4 regions of the Pseudoalteromonas sp. SS15 genome follow, and region 1 is predicted to be linked to each of the others. Evidence: predicted binding sites of a transcription regulator. Region 1 holds the regulator's gene; each other region holds the start of a gene.
The links. Region 1 encodes LexA, which represses DNA repair genes until DNA is damaged. Its sites were predicted from a motif close to TACTGTATNNNNATACAGTA; they were not measured.
Positions count from the first base shown of each region.

Region 2: the regulator LexA is predicted to act here: its motif matches at 2,795-2,814, upstream of AAEU28_RS12260 (SulA-like leucine-rich domain-containing protein).
Region 3: the regulator LexA is predicted to act here: its motif matches at 3,102-3,121, upstream of AAEU28_RS12430 (exonuclease domain-containing protein).
Region 4: the regulator LexA is predicted to act here: its motif matches at 1,667-1,686, upstream of AAEU28_RS05360 (YebG family protein).

Region 1 covers NZ_JBMMUD010000010.1:11-5,833, forward strand. The annotation lists partial or broken rRNA gene rrf (5S ribosomal RNA) at 1-93, shown strand, start outside; gene lexA (transcriptional repressor LexA) at 1,341-1,958, shown strand; gene coxB (cytochrome c oxidase subunit II) at 2,208-3,347, shown strand; gene ctaD (cytochrome c oxidase subunit I) at 3,350-4,930, shown strand; gene AAEU28_RS17830 (cytochrome c oxidase assembly protein) at 4,932-5,483, shown strand; gene AAEU28_RS17835 (cytochrome c oxidase subunit 3) at 5,492-5,823, shown strand, end outside.
Region 2 covers NZ_JBMMUD010000005.1:230,834-236,656, reverse strand. The annotation lists gene AAEU28_RS12295 (ion channel) at 1-125, opposite strand, end outside; gene AAEU28_RS12290 (M48 family metallopeptidase) at 210-881, shown strand; tRNA gene AAEU28_RS12285 (tRNA-Tyr) at 908-992, opposite strand; tRNA gene AAEU28_RS12280 (tRNA-Tyr) at 1,021-1,105, opposite strand; tRNA gene AAEU28_RS12275 (tRNA-Tyr) at 1,125-1,209, opposite strand; gene AAEU28_RS12270 (VC2046/SO_2500 family protein) at 1,322-1,843, shown strand; gene AAEU28_RS12265 (YchJ family protein) at 1,882-2,340, opposite strand; gene AAEU28_RS12260 (SulA-like leucine-rich domain-containing protein) at 2,355-2,786, opposite strand; gene AAEU28_RS12255 (tetratricopeptide repeat protein) at 3,026-3,475, opposite strand; gene AAEU28_RS12250 (NCS2 family permease) at 3,947-5,236, shown strand; gene AAEU28_RS12245 (hypothetical protein) at 5,266-5,823, opposite strand, start outside.
Region 3 covers NZ_JBMMUD010000005.1:271,730-277,552, reverse strand. The annotation lists gene AAEU28_RS12455 (DUF6279 family lipoprotein) at 1-189, opposite strand, end outside; gene AAEU28_RS12450 (S41 family peptidase) at 246-1,253, opposite strand; gene AAEU28_RS12445 (hypothetical protein) at 1,363-1,806, shown strand; gene AAEU28_RS12440 (hypothetical protein) at 1,812-2,114, opposite strand; gene cspE (transcription antiterminator/RNA stability regulator CspE) at 2,638-2,844, opposite strand; gene AAEU28_RS12430 (exonuclease domain-containing protein) at 3,132-5,288, shown strand; gene AAEU28_RS12425 (response regulator transcription factor) at 5,306-5,823, opposite strand, start outside.
Region 4 covers NZ_JBMMUD010000002.1:258,246-264,068, forward strand. The annotation lists gene fadR (fatty acid metabolism transcriptional regulator FadR) at 1-19, opposite strand, end outside; gene dsbB (disulfide bond formation protein DsbB) at 308-826, shown strand; gene AAEU28_RS05350 (DUF6170 family protein) at 834-1,139, shown strand; gene AAEU28_RS05355 (ComEA family DNA-binding protein) at 1,189-1,485, opposite strand; gene AAEU28_RS05360 (YebG family protein) at 1,703-2,020, shown strand; gene AAEU28_RS05365 (M16 family metallopeptidase) at 2,111-4,990, opposite strand; gene AAEU28_RS05370 (methylenetetrahydrofolate reductase) at 5,409-5,823, shown strand, end outside.

The DNA.
Region 1 (5,823 bases):
GAACCACCTGACCCCATGCCGAACTCAGAAGTGAAACGAAACAGCGTCGATGATAGTGTGGGCTTCCCATGTGAAAGTAGAACATCGCCAGGGCCTAATTAGAGAAAGCCCGACTCGAAAGAGTCGGGCTTTTTTGCGTTTAAGTCCCTTTGTAGCTAAAATAGCTCACTTCACCTTGCGCAAAAGAAGCGCTCTCACTGCGTTCGCTGTCGCTAATTTTGCACGATAGCGTCGATGATTGTGTGGGCGCGGCCAGCTTGGCTTCCCATGTGAAAGTAGAACATCGCCAAGTACCTATTTAGAGAAAGCCCGATTCGAAAGAGTCGGGCTTTTTTTGCGTTTAAGTCCCTTTGCAATAGCTAAAATAGCTCACTTCAGTTCGTTTTTACTTGTTAAATCAGTTGGTATGTAGATAAACCTCGTTCGCCTATTCATCCCTGAAGCTGGGTCCCATCGCGCATCCATGCGCTCATCTCAATGAACTGCGAAGCTACGCTTCGGTCTCATTTCGTCCATGTGAAAGTAGAACATCGCCAGGGCCTAATTAGAGAAAGCCCGATTCGAAAGAGTCGGGCTTTTTTGCTTTTATGGTGCTAAATCGTCCTGCACGGTGATGAGGTAATGCTCGGTGGTAAAAAGACGAATTAGCGCAAGGTGAAGAGAGCTGCCTTCACAGTAGCGTCTCTTATCACTCTGAAACATACCCCCTCAGCTTCAGCTAAAATAGCTTATCTCACCTTGCTCAAAGCAAACGTATTCGCTTCGCTCATTGTCGTTAACACTTTGCACTACATTCATCCCTGAAGCTGGGTCCCATCGCGCATCCATGCGCTCATCTCAATGAACTGCGAAGCTACGCTTCGGTCTCATTTCGTCCATGTGAAAGTAGAACATCGCCAGCAAAGGTTGCCCAAGCTAGGCGCCCCCGAGCAATTAAAGAAACCCGTTGCAGAAATGCAGCGGGTTTTTTGCTTTTAAGTCCCTTATCATCAGCTAAGCTAGTTTATCTCACCTTGCGCAAAAGAAGCGCTCTCACTGCGTTCGCAGTCGCTAATTTTGCACGATAGCGCAAGGTGAAGTGAACAGCCTTCACCGTACTTAATCTTAACGGCCTTAACATCAGCTAAGGTGGTTTATCTCACCTTGCGCAAAAGAAGCGTACTCACTGTGTTCGCTGTCGCTAATTTTGCACCTTTCTTGCTCAAAGCAAACGTATTCGCTTCGCTCATTGTCGTTAACACTTTGCACTTTATTGCATTAAATCTATCCAAATTTAGTTTGCCATTTTGGCATAACTGTATATACTCACAGTATCTTTACCTGTATGGAAAACCAGTTGTATGCGACCACTAACGAAACGACAAGAACAAGTATTTGAACTCATCAAAGTCTTCATCAAAGATACAGGTATGCCTCCAACACGAGTTGAAATAGCAGATGCGCTTGGTTTTAAAAGTGCTAATGCTGCTGAGGAACATTTAAAAGCCTTAGCTAAGAAAGGGGTGATAGAAATGGTGCCCGGGGCTAGTCGTGGTATACGTTTAGTCGACGATGGTTCTGCTGAAGATGCAGGTCTTCCCTTGATTGGTAAAGTTGCTGCTGGAGAGCCTATTTTGGCTCAAGAGCATATTGAAAGTCATTATGAAGTCGATCCGAGTTTATTTAAGCCTGCTGCAGATTACTTATTACGTGTAGATGGAATGAGCATGAAAGACATCGGTATTCTTGATGGCGATCTTTTGGCTGTACATAAAGCGCAAGTTGCTCAAAATGGTCAAGTTGTTGTTGCTCGAGTAGACAACGATGTAACAGTTAAAAGGTTAGAACAAAAAGGCAGTAAAGTGCTATTACATGCTGAAAATGCAGAGTTTTCCCCAATCGAGGTTGATCTAGAACACGAATCTTTTGCTATTGAAGGTCTTGCTGTAGGTGTTATAAGAAATTCTAATTGGATGTAACTTCTATATAATTCTAACAATAGGTTAGCTGTACTCTTCTTCTGTTTCTTTAGTCAGCTAACCATATCTCTTCTTACTTTCCATTTTAATATATCAAATTCTTCTATTTTACTTTCTTGCTAATTGTTTATTTATTGACTAATTGTTAATAGGTCATGTATTGCCTTCGACTTTAGTCGGATCCTATGACGGTCATCCAATAATTTTAACTGCGAACTTCTTGCTGAAGTCGATAAATGGGGGCGTCGTATGAGAATAAGTAAATTTGCTTATTTGCTTACTTTTTTGTTGTTGAGTCCACTTTCATTAGCCAATAGTGACTACAACATGAGAAAAGGGGTTACTGATGTAAGTCATAGTGTTTATGAACTACATATGACCATTTTTCTAATCTGTTGTGTAATCGGCTTGATTGTATTTTCGGTGATGTTTTGGGCTTTATTAAAGCACCGAAAATCAAAAGGAGCTGTAGCCGCACAGTTTCATGAAAGTACCAAAGTAGAAATTGTTTGGACTGCAATTCCTTTTCTTATTCTTGTCATCATGGCGATCCCTGCAACTAAGACTTTAATTGCTATGGAGGATACCAGCAAAGCAGACATAACAATTAAGGTCACAGGGTCACAGTGGAAATGGCATTATGAATACCTTGGTCATGACGTCGATTTCTTTTCTGTATTATCTACGCCTTTATCTCAGGTTAATAATGAGGAAGAAAAAACAGAGACCTACCTATTGGATGTTGATAAACCGCTGGTAATACCTACAAACAAAAAAGTGAGATTTTTAATGACGTCAGATGACGTTATTCATTCATGGTGGGTACCTGATTTTGCGGTTAAAAAAGATGCTAATCCTGGCTTTATCAATGAAGCTTGGACCAAAGTAAATGAAGAAGGTATTTACCGAGGTCAGTGCGCTGAGCTATGTGGTAAAGACCATGGCTTCATGCCTGTTGTTGTTGAAGCTGTCTCGCCTGAAAAATTCGAACAATGGTTAATTCAACAACAGTTAGCCAAAACAGAAGCAGCGAAAGAGGCCGAAGCTCTACTGTCACAAACTCTAAGTAAAGAAGAGCTGATGACAGAAGGTCAGACTGTTTACATGGGGTATTGTGCAGCTTGTCATCAACCGACAGGCTTAGGGCTGCCCGGCGTCTTCCCTGGCCTGAAAGATAACGCGGTTGTTAAAGGGGACCTAGATGCGCACATCGATGTGTTGTTGAATGGTCGCCCTGGTACTGCAATGCAGGCATTTGCCAAGCAACTTACAGTAAAGCAGATTGCAGCTGTTATTACATACAAACGCAATAGCTGGGGAAATGATACAGGGGAAGTTATTCAGCCTAGCCAAGTTCAAGAATTTATTGATAAAACGTCAGGAGAGTAATCATGAGTACTCAGGTTCAAAGTTCAGAACATGCTCATGAGGAGCATCTTACAGGCATCAAGCGCTGGCTGTTTACAACTAACCATAAAGAAATTGGTTCTCTTTATTTAATCTTTTCGCTAGTGATGTTTTTAATTGGTGGGGCTATGGCTATGGTGATCAGAGCTGAGTTATTTCAGCCTGGCTTGCAGTTAGTTGACCCGCATTTCTTTAATCAAATGACCACAGTGCATGGTTTAATCATGGTATTCGGCGCTGTTATGCCTGCCTTTACTGGCCTAGCTAATTGGATGATCCCAATGATGATAGGCGCACCTGATATGGCGCTCCCTAGAATGAACAACTGGAGCTTTTGGATCTTACCTTTTGCGTTTGCAATCTTGCTTGCTTCACTATTTATGGAAGGAGGAGGTCCTGCATTTGGATGGACTTTCTATGCACCGTTATCCACAACATATAGCAATGACAATACCGCATTGTTTGTGTTTGCTGTTCATATTATGGGTATCAGTTCAATCATGGGGGCAATTAATGTCATTGTAACCATTGTCAATTTACGCGCCCCAGGTATGACATGGATGAAATTGCCTCTCTTTGTATGGACCTGGTTAATAACCGCTTTTTTATTGATTGCCGTAATGCCTGTATTGGCTGGTGCTGTAACTATGGTACTTACCGATAAATATTTTGGTACCAGCTTCTTTGATGCCGCGGGAGGTGGGGATCCGGTTATGTTTCAGCATATTTTCTGGTTCTTTGGCCATCCTGAAGTTTATATCATGATACTTCCGGCATTTGGCATAATATCGACGATTGTGCCTACTTTTTCTCGGAAAAAACTATTCGGCTACTCTTCCATGGTATACGCGACCTCTTCTATTGCCTTTTTGTCTTTTATTGTTTGGGCGCATCATATGTTTACGACGGGCATGCCGTTAGCGGGAGAGTTATTTTTCATGTATGCGACTATGTTGATATCAGTACCAACAGGAGTGAAGGTATTTAACTGGGTTGCCACTATGTGGCGGGGCTCGATAAGTTTTGAGATCCCTATGATGTTTTCCATCGCGTTTATCGTGCTCTTTACGTTGGGGGGCTTCTCGGGGTTGATGCTTGCGATCACCCCAGCAGACTTCCAATATCATGATACCTATTTTGTTGTGGCGCACTTCCATTATGTACTGGTAACAGGGGCTGTATTTTCCATAATGGCGGCTGTCTATTATTGGTTGCCTAAATGGACTGGCCACATGTACTGCATAACCACTGCGAAGTGGCATTTTTGGATGTCATTAATAAGCGTCAACATTTTATTTTTCCCAATGCACTTTGTAGGCCTTGCCGGTATGCCAAGGCGCATACCTGATTACGCACTTCAGTTTGCTGATTTTAATGCCATCATTAGCATTGGTGGTTTTGCCTTTGGCCTTTCTCAGCTCATTTTTGTGTGGTGCGTATTCAAATGTGCTCGAGGTGGTGAATCGGTGCCAGCTAAAGTGTGGGATGGTGCAGAAGGGCTAGAGTGGGAGGTACCTTCTCCAGCACCTTTGCATACATTTAGTACCCCTCCTGAGGTGAAATAGTATGCATGCGGCACTTGTTAAGAAACTCATTATTGCTGTTGTAGGCATGTTTGCTTTTGCTTTTGCACTTGTGCCGCTTTACGACGTCTTTTGTGAAGTAACAGGCTTAAACGGAAAGCCTGATATGGAAGCGGCACAGGCCAGTAGTTTAGTGGATGAATCTAGAATGGTTGATGTGAGTTTTATTACTCAAACTAAGCAAGGTGTGCCGTTTAGTGTAAAAGCAAAACAGTTTTCTGTCGCTGTAAAGCCAGGTGAGATGTCAGAGCTTGTTTTTGTCGCTAAAAACCTAAGTGAATATCAGAGAGTGATGCAGGCAGTGCCGTCTGTTTCACCGGGAAAAGCAGCCAAATACTTACATAAAGTAGCTTGCTTTTGCTTTGACAGACAGCCATTCGAACCTAATCAAGAAGTTGAGTTCAAGCTCGTATTTTATGTTGATACAGAGTTACCTCAAGACGTTCAAGAGCTAACCTTATCTTACGCCATTTTTGATATCAGCGACGTCGCGTTAGCGCGTGATGACGCGAAAACCGAACCTTACAAAGGTTAGGAGGAATTATGCAATCTCAAAGTTATTATGTGCCCGCCCAAAGCCCTTGGCCAATTATAGGTGCTGTGGCTATGTTCTTTATTGCCGTTGGGGCCGGACTGACTGTCATGCAATTGGAGAGTGAAGATTTAAGTGGTGTTCTCATATTAGGATTAGGTGTTTTGATATTACTTTATATGCTTTTTGGCTGGTTTAAGCATGTTATCCAAGAGTCAGATAAAGGTTTATATTCAGCGCAAATGGATCGCTCATTCAAGCAAGGTATGAGCTGGTTTATTTTTTCTGAGGTGATGTTCTTTTTTGCATTCTTTGGAGCGCTTCTTTATGCGAGGGTATTTTC
Region 2 (5,823 bases), on a different contig from region 1:
GATAATTCAAGCCCACTTTTATCGAACTTTGCGTCATGCCAAAAGCAAAGACCAGAGCCCATATCGATTTCTCGGCAGCGATGACCATCAGGAGATTGATATTGGCAAGTAGGTTTATCTTTCATAAATTAACCCCTTTATAGTCTTATTACACTAAAGGTAGCAGTAAATTTATGGCTTTGAATGTGAAGTAAAAAAAATTCTTAAAAATGTTTGATTATCAATTAAAGCTTAGTAAACGAAGAAAGACGGTTGCAATTAAAGTCACACCTGAGCAAGTGGTCGTGACAGCCCCCGAAAACGTGTGTGAAGTTGCTCTAGAAAATTGGCTAAAGAGCAAAAATGACTGGGTGCATGCACAAAGGCATAAACTAGCGCTTGTGCCTAATAAACAAAAGCCATTGCAAACAAGGTCACTATTGGTTTTTGGCTCAGTTTACAAGATTGAATTTTCAGATATAAACAAGTCTGTATTAGATCATGAGAGCCGGTTTTTATATTTACCAGAAGTTCTGCGCCAAGAGAGGTTTAAGTTCAGGAGAGCGATCATTGAATTACTGACAGATTTGCTCTCTAGTTATCTAGAGTTATGCTTAGAGCGATTGTCTAAGCAAATGAATTGTCATGTTTCAGCAGTGAAAATTAGGGAGTATAAAAGTCGCTGGGGAAGTTGTAGCAGTAAAAAAGCGCTAACTTTTAATTGCCTTCTTGCAGGGGCGCCAAAGCATATGATTGATTATGTTATTGTTCATGAGCTAGCACATTGTCATGTACTGGCACATAGCAAATTATTTTGGCAACTTGTTGAAAAGCACTATCAAGATTATAAGTCAGCAAGATTATGGTTTAACAAGAATGGTAAAGCGCTAATGATAGAATGAAATAAAATGATTTAATTAGAAAGAGATGGTGGAGGGGGCTGGATTCGAACCAGCGAAGGCAGAGCCGTCAGATTTACAGTCTGATCCCTTTGGCCGCTCGGGAACCCCTCCACAGGGGATATCTAATTTTTTTACAACTTGGTGGAGGGGGCTGGATTCGAACCAGCGAAGGCAGAGCCGTCAGATTTACAGTCTGATCCCTTTGGCCGCTCGGGAACCCCTCCAAGTTGTAGAGTGTTGTTATGGTGGAGGGGGCTGGATTCGAACCAGCGAAGGCAGAGCCGTCAGATTTACAGTCTGATCCCTTTGGCCGCTCGGGAACCCCTCCTAAACAACGGCGCTGATAATAACAAAGTTTTTTATTAAGTAAAGAAAACAACTAAAGAAAATTTAAAAAATGCCGATAAAAATATAACTTTTTAAATAATCGGTGAAACTCTATGCAATTAGAGCGCATTTTAAACAAGGAGCATCAGCTTGGTGACACGCTAGCAAAAAGCGTGGCACAAGAACGTCGTGCTGACTTTGCGCTTTGTTTGGCTATGCTTTCACCAAACGCTCTCGACTTCAGTGAATTTCATTTACCTGAATCAGAATTAATTGAGCCAGATAAGAGCGAAGATGCGTTAAAAAAAGAACTTCAAATTGGTCCGCAGCAACAAACGGCTCCCAACACTTATGATATGACCATAGGTGAAAACAATAGCCATTTACTTCATGAGCAGGGACTTACAGAATTAAGGCTAAGAAATTGTCTTTCGCCAGAACCTTTACATATCAGAGACGATAAGAAACACATTGAGTTAGCTATTATTGATAATTGTGAACCTACTGTGCAGGCTAAAATTTTCGCTCAAAGAGCTGGCGCATTAGAGATAGATAAACCCAAAATAGATGCAGCGGGTTTTTATGACCAATTAGCTAGCGGTGAAATGCAACAGGCGGTTCAGTTGTCCGCCTAATGCGAGATGATAATGAGTGAACTTGAGTGAGGTTTAAATCAGCCAGCGTGACACTTCTTAAATTTTTTGCCACTGTCGCAGGGGCAGGGATCATTTCTAGATACTTTTAACTCAGGCACATCATATAATTGGCCATCTAAGTAACGCCATGCACCTTCTTCTTTAAAGAATCTTGAAACCTCATGTATTTGGCAATGTTTTCCATCTGCCAAATAATGTGCTTTGAACTCCACATAATCAAACTCAGGTTCAGTTTTGGTTGCGACGATCTCGAGTTTGATAAAGGTGGCAAATGAAGCGAATGCAGCGATGTCTTCAAGGCTGTGATTGCTTTGCTCAGATTTGGCATAAGTCTCGAGTATATATTGTGCATTATTAGTCGCATAAGCACTGTAACGAGAGCGCATAAGCTGCTCTGCTGTTTCAGGTAACTTTTGCTTTGTAATGAATACATTGCAGCATGATTCATAAGGTTGAGTGTTAGAACAGTAACACATAAGAAAATCTTTTATTAACTTGCTATACGCTCTATTGTACACGCTTTGCTGCTGGTTTCAGTAAAACAGTATAGCGAGATATCTGTTTGGCTTAAGTGCATTTGCGAAAGCAGCTCTGAATTCGTAATACCAGTCCATGTAATAACCGCTGCAAAATTGCCATTATTTAAAGCTGAATTTAGTACATATTCTAAATCAACGATGTGCTTTTTTCTGATCACTAATAATTTACTTGAGTCTATTGAGCTGGCCTCAAGCATATCTTTATTTGGGATATGGTCAGGTGCAATTAGCAGTGTCCAACCTTGTTTGTGATTACATTGGTGAATGATCTTAAGTAGTTCAAGACTGGCACAAATTTCATCAGGGGTTTCAACAAAGTTAACGGCTTTTGGGGCATCTACTTTTTTTACTGAGCTTGGTAAAACTGCGGTTGTCTGTAACATAATCATCTCACTGGTTGTTTATACAGTATTTACATACAGTAGTTTATACAGTGTTTTAATGCAAGCAGAAATGTTACTTTTTAATCAACTTTAATAGCGGTTATAAAATAAAGTGCTTTAAATCAATTGGTTGTGAAGTTTTGTGTCTTGGGTTATTTTGACGTGCTATAGATGCGGGTGTTTTATACAGTAGTTTTTACAGCGAGTACTGTATAAAACTACTGTATGAAAAAATAGGCTTAATTAGACTGGAACTGTAATTGATGAATTTGCTCGTACAAGGTGGCAGCATAGCACTGCGCATCTTTGATTCTCTTCGTTGTTAAATGCGGTTTGATTTGTTCTATTACTGCGTTGGCCGCATCTACACCTTGGCTTTGAGCGAGTGACAACCAAGCCATAGCATGGAATGCACTCTGTGGCACACCTTGCCCTTTTATAAACATCAAACCTAAATAAAACTGTGCTTTGTTATCTCCCGACATAGCAGCCATACGCAGCCACTTCGTTGCCAGCGGATAGGATTTTTCTTGTAGGTAGTACAACCCTTTTTTAAAAGCAGTGACAGAGTCATGCTCTTTCGGATAGCGTAGTTCACCATTAGGAGGTGTTGTAACGAACTCAAGCACATTAAATAGCTGTTGCTCTAAGTCGTGATGCGCCGCGCTATTATCTGGCGATTTATCCATACTCTACCTATTTTTGAAAAGCTTAATATTATTGTAGTCAAAACTTTGTGACCATGTTGGCCATAAATTTAGTTATGCTAAATTCTTGCCAAATGATTAACTAATTATATATTTTTACGGTCATTATGCAGTTATTTTTTAAAGCTTTTTGTGATGAGATGGCTTTTATTATTCATATAAGGTGCAAAAGCCCCTCCTTATTTTCTTTTATGTCATAGTATCTCTACTGCTTTATCGACTGGCTTACATCGAATAACCATACTTTGCGAGTTTAGTCAGCTAGCCTCAGCCTTGTGTAAATACCAAACAAACTAAGGCAAAAATTGAATCTGAAAGATTAATAGGCCTAACAAATAACCTTAGCTAAAAGAAACAGTAATTGCATTTTTAATCACTGTCATTAACCGCTAAAATAGCGCCGCTTTCATAAGAATTATAAATTTCTTTTAACTTTTACCAATGGAAACATCTATGCTCGAAAAGCTATTTTCTATCAAGCATCAAGGCTCTAGTGTGAAAACTGAGTTAATTGCTGGACTCACGACCTTTCTCACTATGGTTTACATCGTTTTTGTAAACCCGGCAATGCTAGCGCAAACAGGCATGGATTTTGGTGCGGCATTTGTTGCCACATGTATTGCTGCGGCAATTGGCTGCTTCATCATGGGCTTTTGGGCCAATTATCCGCTTGCGCTTGCTCCAGGTATGGGTTTGAACGCCTTCTTTACTTATGGCGTTGTGTTAGGTATGGGCTATAGCTGGCAGTCTGCATTAGGGGCAGTGTTTTTATCTGGCTGTATTTTTCTTGTTTTAAGTTTATTTAAAGTGCGAGAGTGGATTATTAACGCGATCCCACTTGTATTGAAGCAAGCAATTGCAACGGGGATTGGCGCGTTTTTAGCTTTAATCGCGCTTAAAAATGCCGAAATAATTGTCGCAAGCCCTGCAACGCTTGTTCAGCTGGGTGATATCACCAGTGCAGGTCCGTTGCTGGCAATATTAAGTTTCTTTGTTATCGCAGCATTGATGTTCAGAGACGTAAAAAGTGGGGTTCTGATCAGTATTTTTATTGTAACGATTACTGCATGGGCATTAGGTTTGATTGAGTATCAAGGAATAGTGTCTGCTCCGCCAAGTATTGCCCCGACTATTATGCAATTAGACATCGCTGGTGCACTTGAGCTTTCTATGTTGAGTGTTGTTTTTGCGTTTTTATTTGTAGACTTATTCGATACATCAGGCACTTTGGTGGCGGTAACGCAAAAAGCGGGTTTAGCAGACGAGCAGGGCAGAATGCCACGTTTGGGTCGTGCACTTTCTGCTGATAGTACTGCCACAATCGCAGGTTCTATGCTAGGTACTTCAACAACAACATCTTATATTGAATCTGTATCAGGTGTGTCAGTGGGGGGCAGAACAGGCTTAACCGCTGTTGTTGTTGGCGTATGCTTCTTATTAATGACTTTCTTTGCACCTTTAGCGCAAATGATCCCAGCTTATGCCACTGCGGGGGCAATTTTGTATGTCGCAGTACTTATGTTGCAAAATTTAAAACTAGTGAATTGGGATGACATGACAGATGCAATCCCAGTGAGCGTCGTGTTACTGATGACACCTCTGACTTTCTCTATTGCACATGGTATTGCTTTGGGCTTTATTGCTTATACTGCAGTGAAGTTTGTATGTGGTAAGAAAGATGAAATCACGATGAGTGTTTGGGTATTAACCGCGCTGTTTTTAGTAAAGTTTGCTCTAAGCTAATTGGTGAAATTTGATGCCGAAGAAAAGTGTTACCACTTTTTCTTCGGTGCAAATAAAACATCTAAATCGTCTTGCTCTTGCTCTTTCTTCTGTTTAACAGAAGACTCATTTGACGCTTTTAATTCATTACTGATCTCATTTAAGTATGACTCTAACAGTTGCTTTTTGTTAGTGACATATTCATCAGAATAGGTGACAGCACAAATCGTGGCGTAGGCTTTTTCGAAATATTGTCGAGCCGAGCCGACCATATTTGCCGTTCTTGCTGCAACACCACGTTTAATTTGGCTTTCAACATTAATCTTTAGTTGCAGTTTTTCGAGCCTTCTATCTTCAGCAACAAACTTTTGCGTTTCGACTTTACCTTTGGAATGCTCAGAACGAAGCACGCCTCTCAGCTTTTTAATACCCTGCACTAAGGCGATTAGTTGTTTGTCGCTGTCAGGCAAGCTTAAATTATCAGAATTATTTGCGTTTTCAGGCGTTGAGTTCATTCGCTCTTTTGATTCGTGCAAGCGGTTTTTTAATTCTCTTGATGTAGGCGATAGTTCGACCATAACAGCTAGAGCGTCATGAACACGTCTTTG
Region 3 (5,823 bases), on a different contig from region 1:
TAATTCACTTTTTTTATGCCAATCAAGCCAAGTTTTGAGGTGCTCATCGAGAAGGTTTTCTTGCGCATCGTTTAATGATACATAATCGTCAACATACCAATAAGCCAACCAATCTGCGTTCTTATAAGCGAATTTAGTCGAGCAGCCTGTTAACAGTATGAGTAATAAGATTAAACAATGCTTTTTCATAAGTTTTCCTTTCTGTGCCTATGTAACTTTACGGTGTTAATTCCGTTTTAGATTACTTAAAGCTGTTGTTGCTTCTTTTCTAACTTGGATAACTCAATATTGATTTCATCAGTTAAAAATGGATTTTTTGTTTTAGATTTAATGTCTAACAGTGCTTTTTGATAGGCTATATCAAAGGCGCTGTCTGCAACTGTGTTTATATCAGGCTTAATACCTACGCCTTCCCAATTTGTTTGCGTGATTGGGTTAATTGCCATTGAGGTTGGAACGGCTACCCGATGTGATGCACCTACCTCAAACCATTGCCAAGGGTTTGCACCGCCTTTGGTTTTTTCACCGATTAAGGTTGCACGCTTCAAGTGTTTAAAGTTATAGGCAAACTCTTCAGCAGCAGAAAATGTCTTTTTACTGGTTAGAATATAAACGGGAACGTCTTGTTTAAAAATGGCAGGTATATCTGTAAATGTCCAAAACTCAGTTCTAGAATCAGAAGAGCGCGAATAGAAGCTATTTAAATGTACTTTACCTTCAAGAAAGTAGCTACTTATTAGCTGCACCATTTCTGCGCTACCACCACCGTTATTTCTTAAATCTATGATGATTGCTTGGCTATCAGATACCAGTTGCATAACCGCAGAGACTCTTTTTCGTGATTTATCATTGACTGAATCGAACCCCCAAAAATCGAAATAGCCAACACCGCCTTTTAAGTTTTCAACAGAGTTAAAGCCAGAGTTACTTCTTGATAAACGGCTAAACCAGCTTTCTTTAGCGGGTTGTTTTTTTGTTTGGTCAGGCTTTTCTTGAAAAGAAAAATGTGCATCATGCTTCTCTAACGTCTTTGTTATTAGTGCGATAAATTTTTCATTTGAAAGAGGCGAATACACCTCAGGGGAAAGCGTGGTCAAGCTTTTGTTGATACGCTCGACTTTATTTACATCGACATAGTTTTTAGCTATTTGTGTTTGTAGTGCAGCGATGAGCTCCGCTCTACTTGTGTCAAGATTGCTGGCCGTTACCGACAAGCTTGTAAGTAATAGCGTTGATATTAACCAGTTTTTCATTTTTCTGCCTTTTTATTATTTAGTGCTCAGACTTTGCACAAGGATATTTGTTCATTTTTTTGAGCATAAATTGATAAAGTTCAACAATAGCAGGGTTAGATTGGTTATAATGCCGCCAGTTTTTTCGGTCTTATTTCGTACTATGGCAATTACTTCTAAACGTGGACATGGGCGTTTTTCAACAACGCTATTAGAAAATAATATTATCAGTGCAAAGTTATGTGGCAGTTTCAATGAAAGAGGGTGCTTTAACTATACCGAATCGGTCAAAAACATCGTTAAAGCATTAAATGGCGAGCCTTTCGCCATGCTGATTGATGATTTAGAGCTTGAAGGTGGCACGCCTGAGGCATACCAAACTCTGCAAACCTACAATGTTTGGCTCAACACTCAGCCGATTATTGCTAAAGCATTTATCGTCAATGACAGAATGACGAAACATATCATACTGCAGCGTTCACCGGCTTTGCTCGAGCAAAATATTGCGTTTTTCGAAACCCATGAGCATGCACAAACGTGGCTAACACAACAGTTATTACAGAAGTGTGGGTAATCGCATTAATTAAGTAGTTGGTTTATCGCACTTACCCAATCCTCTTGTTCTGCTAAAACAAATTCATACTGTTTGCCCGTGTTTAAAGTGACTCGCATCGCTTGCTCTGAAATCGGCAAAAATCCTGCCCCTTTGGCTAAACACTGCTCAACTTGACTCACTTCAGATAAGGCAATCTTTAAAGCCCCTAAAGATAAAGATTTGCTTGCAGGTTTAAAGCTCAAACCTTGATCATTTAAAGACAGTTGGCCATCAGAACGCATCGCGCCAATTTGAATAGTCGCTGGGCTTGTAAGTGGTGCAGCCATCTTATTCCTTTTCTAAAAATCATTTTTAAAATTTTATTAATTAGCTTAGCTGATCGTTTGAATACAAACCAGTGACACTAAAACCAATCCTCGAAATAGAGTATTGAATTAATAGTATTGGTATAGAGCAACTAATTTAATATATGAATTACTCAATACCAATCTTCAATAATACTTAATCATTTTGAGGGACTAAAACTGACGCTAGTTTCGTTAAAAGTTTCTTATTTAGAACAACTAAATAGCAAAATTTTCGCCTTGCCTACATGGATGTAGGTACCTCAGCGATAGCAGGACGCGTGAGCGGTGCTATGGACAAGTTTTCATTGCCTCAAAATAGATCACTTAATTAGGAGGATTGGTATAAAAAAGTGAAAGCAGGTTTCTGCATTTTGTGAGCATAATGTTATGCGCAGAAAGATATGGTTTTAGGTTTACTAGCTAATAGAAAAGTGGTGACAGTTATTTCCAGGTACAAAAAAAGCAGACAATGTCTGCTTTTTCAGAGTATTTTAATTAAAAATTAAAGTACTACGATGTTCTCAGCTTGAGGACCTTTTTGACCTTGAGTTACAGTGAACTCAACTTTTTGGCCTTCAACTAGAGTTTTGAAACCGTCGCCAGAAATTGCACTGAAGTGTGCAAATACGTCTGCGCCAGACTCTTGAGCGATGAAACCAAAACCTTTAGATTCGTTGAACCACTTAACTGTACCAGTTACTTTAGACATAATCATATCCTAAAAAATATATTGTAAAAATGTGCCCGAAGGCGGTATTGCTTGGAAAATAAAACTTGAACTTAAAGCTTCAGGACGAGTATTACGAGTAGTACAACGAAATGTAGATTTTAAATTTAGACTTTCTTTCTAGCTGATGCGCACTTTATAGGCAATGATTGAGTAAGTCCAGTTATTTCTTAAAAATTTTTCTTGAGTGAACGGTAACTAGACAGTAACTGGACAGCTCAGAGCATCTGAAATATGATAACTGTATTGATATACAGTTGTTGTTTGTTATGAAAGCCCTACCTGAAAAGTATTACTTGTCACATTTCAATGAATTAATGAATTTCTTGCGCTCGACAAGTATGCATCTATTTACTGATAAACAATGGCAACAATTAGAGAAATTGGCTTTATTAAATGAATCAGCGCTGTGTCTGTTATTGCGTATCGTAAATAGAAAAAGTGAGTTTGTTTTTAAAGAGCACTTAAACTACGACGAAATAACAGATATTGAGCTTGCTCTCAGTGACCTACTTGACGCTGAGCTAGTTAAGTTTGCAATTCATAAACCACCTCATGAGTTAATTAAAGAGCTGAAAAAACAAGATCTTCAGCAAGTATGTATTAATTCAAACCTCGAGAACACGCCCGTTAAATCTGCTAAAAAGCAAGCTTGGATAGAGGCGGTCTTGCAGCAAATACAGCATATTAATGTACAACACTGCTCGGTGTTTAATCGTTATGTGTATTCTGATTTTAAGCCGATTTTTGAGCTTTGCTTATTTGTTTATTTTGGCAAATTGGGCGGCACACTTTCACAGTTTTCCATGCGCGACCTGGGTGTTTTGAATGTACATGAAAAAGAAAATACACAAATAAACGCCCATTTTGACGAGCAAGAAGAAGCGCAAACCGCTTTTCATTTCTCTAAATTACTACAATCTTTAAAAACATTAAGTGACGATGAAAAACTGACATTGGCACACACCCTTGCAAGCTATGATTCTCCAAAACCAACGGGCTTTCAGGCCGAATCTAAATACAACACGCTGACTTATAAACTTGCTGTGTTTTGTCTGCCTGAGCATGCACAGCTTGCCACACAGTTAATGATGCTTAGCGGTCATGTCAGTGCGCAAGAAAAGTTAGTAAGAACTTTATATGCTCAAGGTGACATAGAGGCTTGTAAGCAAAAGCTTGACGATATTATTGAACACTCAGCAGACGAAGGCTTATTAATTTTTGCTGAGGACTTTTCAAGAAGAAAGTTTGGTTCTGAACGCACTTCAATTTTAACAAATATGCTTAGAAACGCAGGGGAGGCTGTCCCGTTAGATGAAGCATTTGTTGGCTCGCCGGAGCAAGGGCTGATCGATAGTTTTGCTCGTCAAGGGATCACCGCGATTCACTGTGAGAATGTTATTTGGCGTGCATTGTTTTGTTTAACATTTTGGCCCGAACTTTATGAACATGAACTCAGTGGATTAGGTAATGAATTTTCTCGGCTACCTAAACCCATAAAAGAAAATATCTTTTACGACATATTTGAAGTAAATATTGAAAAGCGTTTAGCTAGTTTTTCGAGCAATCATGATTTATACACTTGGTTGCTAAAACAAACCACGGCGCATTATGGCAAGCCTAATGGCTTTATTGCTTGGTATGAGAGCCTGTTTGATGAGCTCTCATTATTGTTAAAGCATGCACCCATTGAGGCGCTTTGTGCGTATCTTCGAGCCATGGCAAAAAACTACAAAGGGCTAAAAGACGGCTACCCCGATCTTATTTGTGTTAAAGACACAGAGTTGTTTTGTGTCGAAGTCAAAGCGCCTGGTGACAGTTTAAGGCGCAATCAACTGGTGACCATGAACCAGTTATTAAAAGCAGGCTTTGATGTCTCGATTAAAAAAGTTGAGTGGCAAATTGATCCCGCCCAGCCATATGTGGTCATAGACGTAGAAACCACGGGGGGTAAAAAAGAATATGAGCGCATTACCGAAGTCGCAATGGTCAAAGTCATTGGTGAAGAGATTGTTGAGCATTGGAGCTCATTAGTTAATCCGAACAAACACATTCCTAAATACATTACCGAATTAACAGGCATTGATAATCAGATGGTTCGCGATGCGCCAGAGTTTGTTGAGATTGCTGAGCACATAGCATCATTCACAAAGGGGTGTATTTTTGTTGCCCACAACGTGAATTTTGATATGGGGTTTATTCGCGCTGAGTTTGCACGTTGTGGCATGTATTATAAGCGCGCCAAGTTATGCACCGTGTCACTTGGTCGTAAGTTCATTCCGGGGCATAAATCATACTCTTTAGGCAATATTTGCAGAGATCTGGATATTAGCCTTGTCGGTCACCACAGAGCATTAAATGATGCGATGGCAACCGCAGAATTGTTCATTAGGATAAATAAAGCAAGGGTAAATACAGTGAGTTGATGTGTTGATGAAAATGTTTAACCAATTACGATTTTATAGCCAACACCATTGACTGTTTTAATCACAGTTGGTTTTTTGGGATCAATTTCAACTTTCTTTCTTAATCGGCAAATGATGGTGTCTACAGCACGAGAAGATTCAGGACCTTCTTCTAAATGGGTGGCATCTATGATTGCTTCTCTAGAATGAGTTCGTTGAGCATTTTTCACTAAAAACTTCAATACGGCATATTCGTGTGCGGTGAGAGCTATTTCATGGCCGTCACTATTAACGAGTTCATGAGATACAAGGTTTAAAGACGTCACCCCAAGCTTAACTAAATTGATACTAGAATCGGATAGCTGCGTTGATTTGAGCAATATTTTGATCCGCAACATCAACTCTTTGACTTTATAAGGCTTTGCTAGATAGTCATTGGCTCCAAATTCAAGCCCAGCAATTTTGTCTTCATCAGATGCTCTACCTGAAGAAACAATGATCGGGGTGTCACAGTTTTGTGCTCTGATCTTTCTTAATAGAACCAAGCCATCTTCAT
Region 4 (5,823 bases), on a different contig from region 1:
TAGCTTTAAAAATTCTCATCTAACACCGCTTTTATCTTGGCAACTGCAATTTAATCCACTGATTGTACCAGATGCTTTGCAACTAACAAGTAAAGAAGTCGCCCTGTTTTACAATTCATTTTTTGTTCTTTGAGTTAAGCAAAATTAACAACTACCGTTAATTCTTGCAGCTTGTAACCTCTGTTAGCATAATACCCACAACATAATTCAGTTTCGCAGCATTTAGGTTCACTTAACCTGAAAAATTGAACCTATTGGTAATGCAAGTTATCTGATAGCTAACTTAATATAACAATAAGAGAATCTTATGAACTGGTTGAACACCCTTCCTACTTCCAGAAAAGCATGGGGCCTGTTGGCACTGACAGCATTTTTACTTGAAGTCACGGCTTTATATTTTCAATACGCAATGGGCTTAGAGCCTTGTATCATGTGTATTTATCAAAGAACGGCTGTGTTAGGCGTGTTTGCGGCAGGTCTTATTGGTTTTATTTCCCCAAGTAACGGTATTTTTCGTGGTATTGGCGCTGCAACATGGGGCGTAAGTAGTATCTGGGGTTATATGTTGGCAAAAGAGCATTTAAATATGCAAACCACCACTGATCCATTTGCGTTCACTTGCGATATAGTTCCTAACTTCCCTGAGTTTATGCCATTACATGAGTGGATCCCGGCGTTTTTTGCCGCAACTGGTGATTGTGGCAGCATAGATTGGCAGTTTGTTGGTTTAAGCATGCCTGGTTGGATGGAAGTCATTTTCGCGTTATATGCGATCAGTTTCTTAGTTATTTTACCTTTTATTCTTTGGTCTTTAGTAAAAAAGTAAATTTATAATGCATTTTAATCTTCGCAATATTGAGCAGTTAAAGCCTTACAGGCTTCGAGATAAGCAACAAATCATCGCCATTGCTTTGAGTCACTTAGAAGCGCCAGAAAAAGTGTTATTAGGCTGCTGTAAGCTCGCCATCTTGATGCCATTTTTTATTTCTTTGGCTTATTTTGAAGGCTGGTATTTACTGCCTCCTTTGTTGCTGGCAGGTATCTTATACCCTCTTCTCACTACGCCGCTAGAAATTGTATTTACTAAAAACAAACTGGGCGATGCCATTGCGGAGTTTGAAAAACAGAACCAAAATTAAAAAAGGGCGATTTTGCCCTTTTTTAATTTTTCATCTGAGCATTTAAAGCTTAAAACTTTACCTTCCCTTCTAACTTCGCGACGATACTTTTACCAACCCCTTTAACAGCCATTAAGGAGTTAAGGTCGTCAAAAGGTCCATTTTGCTCGCGGAAACTAACAATGGCCCTCGCCTTGCCTTTTCCGATCCCAGGCAATTTTACAAGCTCTTCGAGAGAAGCTTCATTAATATTAATTGCCTGATGAATTTCAGATTGAATTTCTGGTGACGCTTGTTGCTGTGCAGATTCTGCTAATACAGTTGGTGCAAGAAACAAACTAGTGGCTAAAAGTAATGCTTTGATCATATTTCCCTCCTGGAAAATCCTTGAAATTTAATAAATGACGGGTAGAACTCCTTACCCAAATTACTCATAAGAGCAATGTTAAATAAAGATGACAATAACGTAAAAGTCAAACTTATTACCTACTTATAAAACTTAAGTATTAATATTAGTCTAATGACTTGCAAAATAAGCCTCAAAAGATTACTGTATAAAAAAACAGTGCAATTGGGAGTGTATCGTGGCTGTTGTTGTTAAGTATGTGGTAGAAAGAAATGGAGTCGAGCGCATGACCTTTACCAGCAAAAAAGAGGCTGATGCTTACGACAAAATGCTTGATGTTGCTGAGTCTTTAGAAGAGATGCTAGGTAAAGTGGATGTGCCACTGAGTGAGCAACAAGTTGAGTCATTGGCATTAGAAATGGCGAAACAAAAAGATGACTTTATTAATGTACTTAAAGGTTCAAAACCAAGTGCACCTGCAAAAAAGTCGAAGAAAGATGCTGATGTGGATGATAGCGATACTGATGAGAATGTCACGCCTATCAAACAAGCCTAACAGCACTTATTTCAAATTATAAAAAAGCCGCTCAATGAGCGGCTTTTTTGTCGCAGTCACATTATTGGCTGCGACAGAGAAAATATTTAATTACTCAAATACTTTCTCTACATTCAACACTTCAATGTTTTTCGCAGGAATGTTCAGCTTATAGCTTTCAATTTGCTTATCTTCATTGATAAGTGCTGCAGGCTTATCTGAGTTATATTTCAGTGGTGAAACCGTTTCTTTTGCAAGACGTTTCTGCATGTCTTTTCCGTCACCTGTGATGAATACATAATGTACATCATCAGTTTGTAGGTTTTCACGGATAACGCGGTTTACATCCTCTACCGTCAGTGACGCAAGTTGTTTACGAACGTACTCAACAAAACTTTCTGTGTTGTAGAATTCGCTATCAAGCGCATAACCCAGCTGGCGGTCTTGACTTGCTACTAACTGAGGCACGAAGTTGCTCAAGAAGTTACGAGTTGCATTAAAGTCCGCTTCAGTCATGCCATCTTTAATTAGCTTGTCTAATTCAAACAAAGCAACGCGCGTTGCGAAATGCGCATCATTGTTTGAACGAAGTGGACGTAACCACACTTGGAAGATTTGCTCTGAACGACCTAGGTTCGCATCTGGCTTAGTTTGGAACATACCACGTGGGAAGTACTCAATATACGCATAGTCACCATAGTTCATACCACGTACCTGACGAATGCGCTGATATAAGAAACTGTTTGAGCTTCTATGCTCACCAAAGTAAGAACGCACTAACCAAAGCGCTGTCCAATCTTTAGAGCTACGAATAGTATCGATTGGGAAGCCAAACGACACCGCAGTAGATTTCGCATTTTTCTCAACAATTGTCGCATGACGACCAGTTAACTTAGGTGCATCAGGAATGCTTAAACGCGCTTCATCGCCTTTTGGTAGGCCCGCTAAATCATTAAGCATCTGTGTTTTCACAGCATTATCTAAATTACCTGTGATCCCCACGTTTAGCTTAGCTTGGGTGAATTGCGAGGCATAGAATGCTTTAACGTCGTCTACCGTTAACGCTTCAAGATCTGACAGATCACCTAAGTTATAGCTTTCGTAAGGGTGACCTTGGTATAGCTTATGATAAAGCACTTCTTTACCTAGCTCTTCGTCATTTGAAGACTTAAGGCCCGCTTTAATACCGTCAATAAGCTCTTTCTTCAGACGTTTAAAATCATCTTCTCTAAAGCCTGGATTTAACAACTGGTCGCTAACCAATGCATACCACTGTTCTGCATTGTCTTTATGCACACGACCACGTAAAGAAATCATTTCTTTATCTAGCTGATAACCAAAACTGCCTGCAATTGGATAAAGTGCTTGCTGGATTTCTTTGTAGCTCTTAGATTGTGAACCACCACGCGCAATCATGGCTGCAGTTAATGCTGCTACACCCTTTTTGCCCGCAGGATCAGCTGCAGCACCAGTGTAGAATAATAAGTTCACGTCAACCAATGGCGAGCTATTGGTTTTATCTAATACCTTGAAGTGACGCTCAACAGGCTGGCTAGCTTGTTTCGCAAGTTCAGATACAGACACTTCTTTATCGAAACCAGAAACAGTCTCAAGTGCCGACATGGTCACAGTCGTGCGGCCATTATCAACAAAGTATTTGTTGGCAATGTCACGAATATCTTCAGCTGTAATGGCATCCGCTGACGCATATAACTGGTTGATCACTTCTGGGTCACGCTCAAAATGCATATAGCTTGCGAGCGTTGACGCAATGGCTTGAGATGAGTCTAAGCCATTGATGAAGCTGTATTTCAGGTTTGACTTTAATGCCGCTAGCTTATCTGCATCCACCAGCTCAGTGCGTGCTTTAGCGTAGGTTTTTGCAATCGCATCACGCACAGTTGCCAAGTCTTGCTCTTTCTCAACCTTCACAAAAACATGCAATAAACCTGGATCTTTCGTTTCAGCGTTATAGGTAAACATCTGGCTTGCAAGCTGTTTCTCTACCACTAACTCTTGATATAACTCTGAGTTTGAAGAGAAATAAAGCTGCGAGATAAGATCAAGTGCTGCACGGTCTTTTTGGGTTGGCTGCCATGCAGTGCCTTTGTAAGATACCAATAACCAGTGACCCGGCATACCTTCAAATTGTTCATGCACATATTTAGGCGCTTGTTGCTTTGGCTCTACCGGAATATCTGCTTGGTAATCACCTTTTTTCCAATTGCCCCAATGTTTTTTCACCATCTTCATGGTTTCTTGCGGATCTACATCCCCCACAATCACAAGTGAGACATACTCAGGCTTGTAGAAACGCTCAAAGAAAGTTTGACCATAGGCCATTTGATCTGGCATGGCTTCAATATCTTCGAAGAAACCCATCGTCGTGTGCTTGTAAGTATGTTTTTCAAATGCTTCTTTACGAACTGCCGATAACAACTTACGAATTGGGCTGGCGTTGTTTTTTAAGTACTCGCCTTTAACTGTCAGTGCTTCAGTACGAAACTGCTCTTCTGAGTACTTTAGGTTTTGGAAAATGTCCGCTTTGATTTCAAGTACTTTGTCTAAATGTTCTTTAGAAAAATTTAAGTGGTAGTTTGTGTAGTCGTTTGTCGTGTAAGCGCGGTTGTCTACCCCTGAGTTTTTCAGAATATCTGCATACACATCTTGTGGGAATTTTTCAGAGCCTTTAAACATCATGTGCTCAAAGAAGTGAGCGAAACCGGTTTTACCTGCTTCGATTTCATTTCGTGAACCTACAGATACCGGAATTTGTAGCGATACAACATCAGGATAATCCGTTTTAACGACCATCACACGAAGACCATTTTCTAGTTCTTCTAACACATAGTCTTGTGCAAATACTTTGTTCTCAACAGACGCTGATGCAACAGTGGCATTTGTTGTATTGCTTGTCTGTGCATTATTACTCATACAACCTGACAGCGCTAAAGTCACTGCAAGGCTGGTTGCCAAAAGTTTAAATTTCATGTGATTTCCAAATTCAGTTTTTATTTTTCATACCATTCCTCTTAATTAAGCGATCTATTTTGAGGCAAGGAAAACTTGTCGATAACTAGGCGGAAATTTTGCTATTTAGTTGTTCTAAATGAGAAATTCCCAACGAAGTTAGCGTCAGTTTTAGTCTCTCAAAATGATTGAGTATTATTGAGGATTGGTATCACATATGAGACTGCTTCAATTATGCAATAAATTACTGTGACTCGCTCATTTCAAAGCAAAATTTATGTAAATAAATATATCTGAGCTACTGAATTATCCCTTGCACCCCAAAAACAACATGAGAGAAATTCATAGTGTTTGAATAAGTTTCATGAAAAAAATCTATCTAGACGTCTAAATGGCTGCTATATTTACCTCATCAGCACAACCAATGGGAATGAGGACCATGGCTTTATCACTACAAGAGAAAATTTTGGACCCTAATCAAGGCGTATATTTAATTGGTACTACTCCGCCAAAGATGGGGACTGATGAAGCGCAAGTCAAAACCATTGCACAAAAGCTACTTGGCCGTTTACACGAGATTGAATATGACGGTGTTGTTATTTACGACATTCAAGATGAAAGCAGCCGAACTCAAGTTCCGCGCCCTTTTCCATTCAAGCATACCGTAGACCCATGTGAATACAGCCAACTCGTTAAAGAGTTGTCACAACTTGATGTCATCACTTATAAAAGTGTGGCACAACGTGGGGCGAGCGAATTTAATCAGTGGCTTAACAATACTAAAACTAAGCATGGTTTAAATAATCTTGTATTAGTTGGTAGCCCATCTTCAAATGGCGAAGTTAAACTTAGCC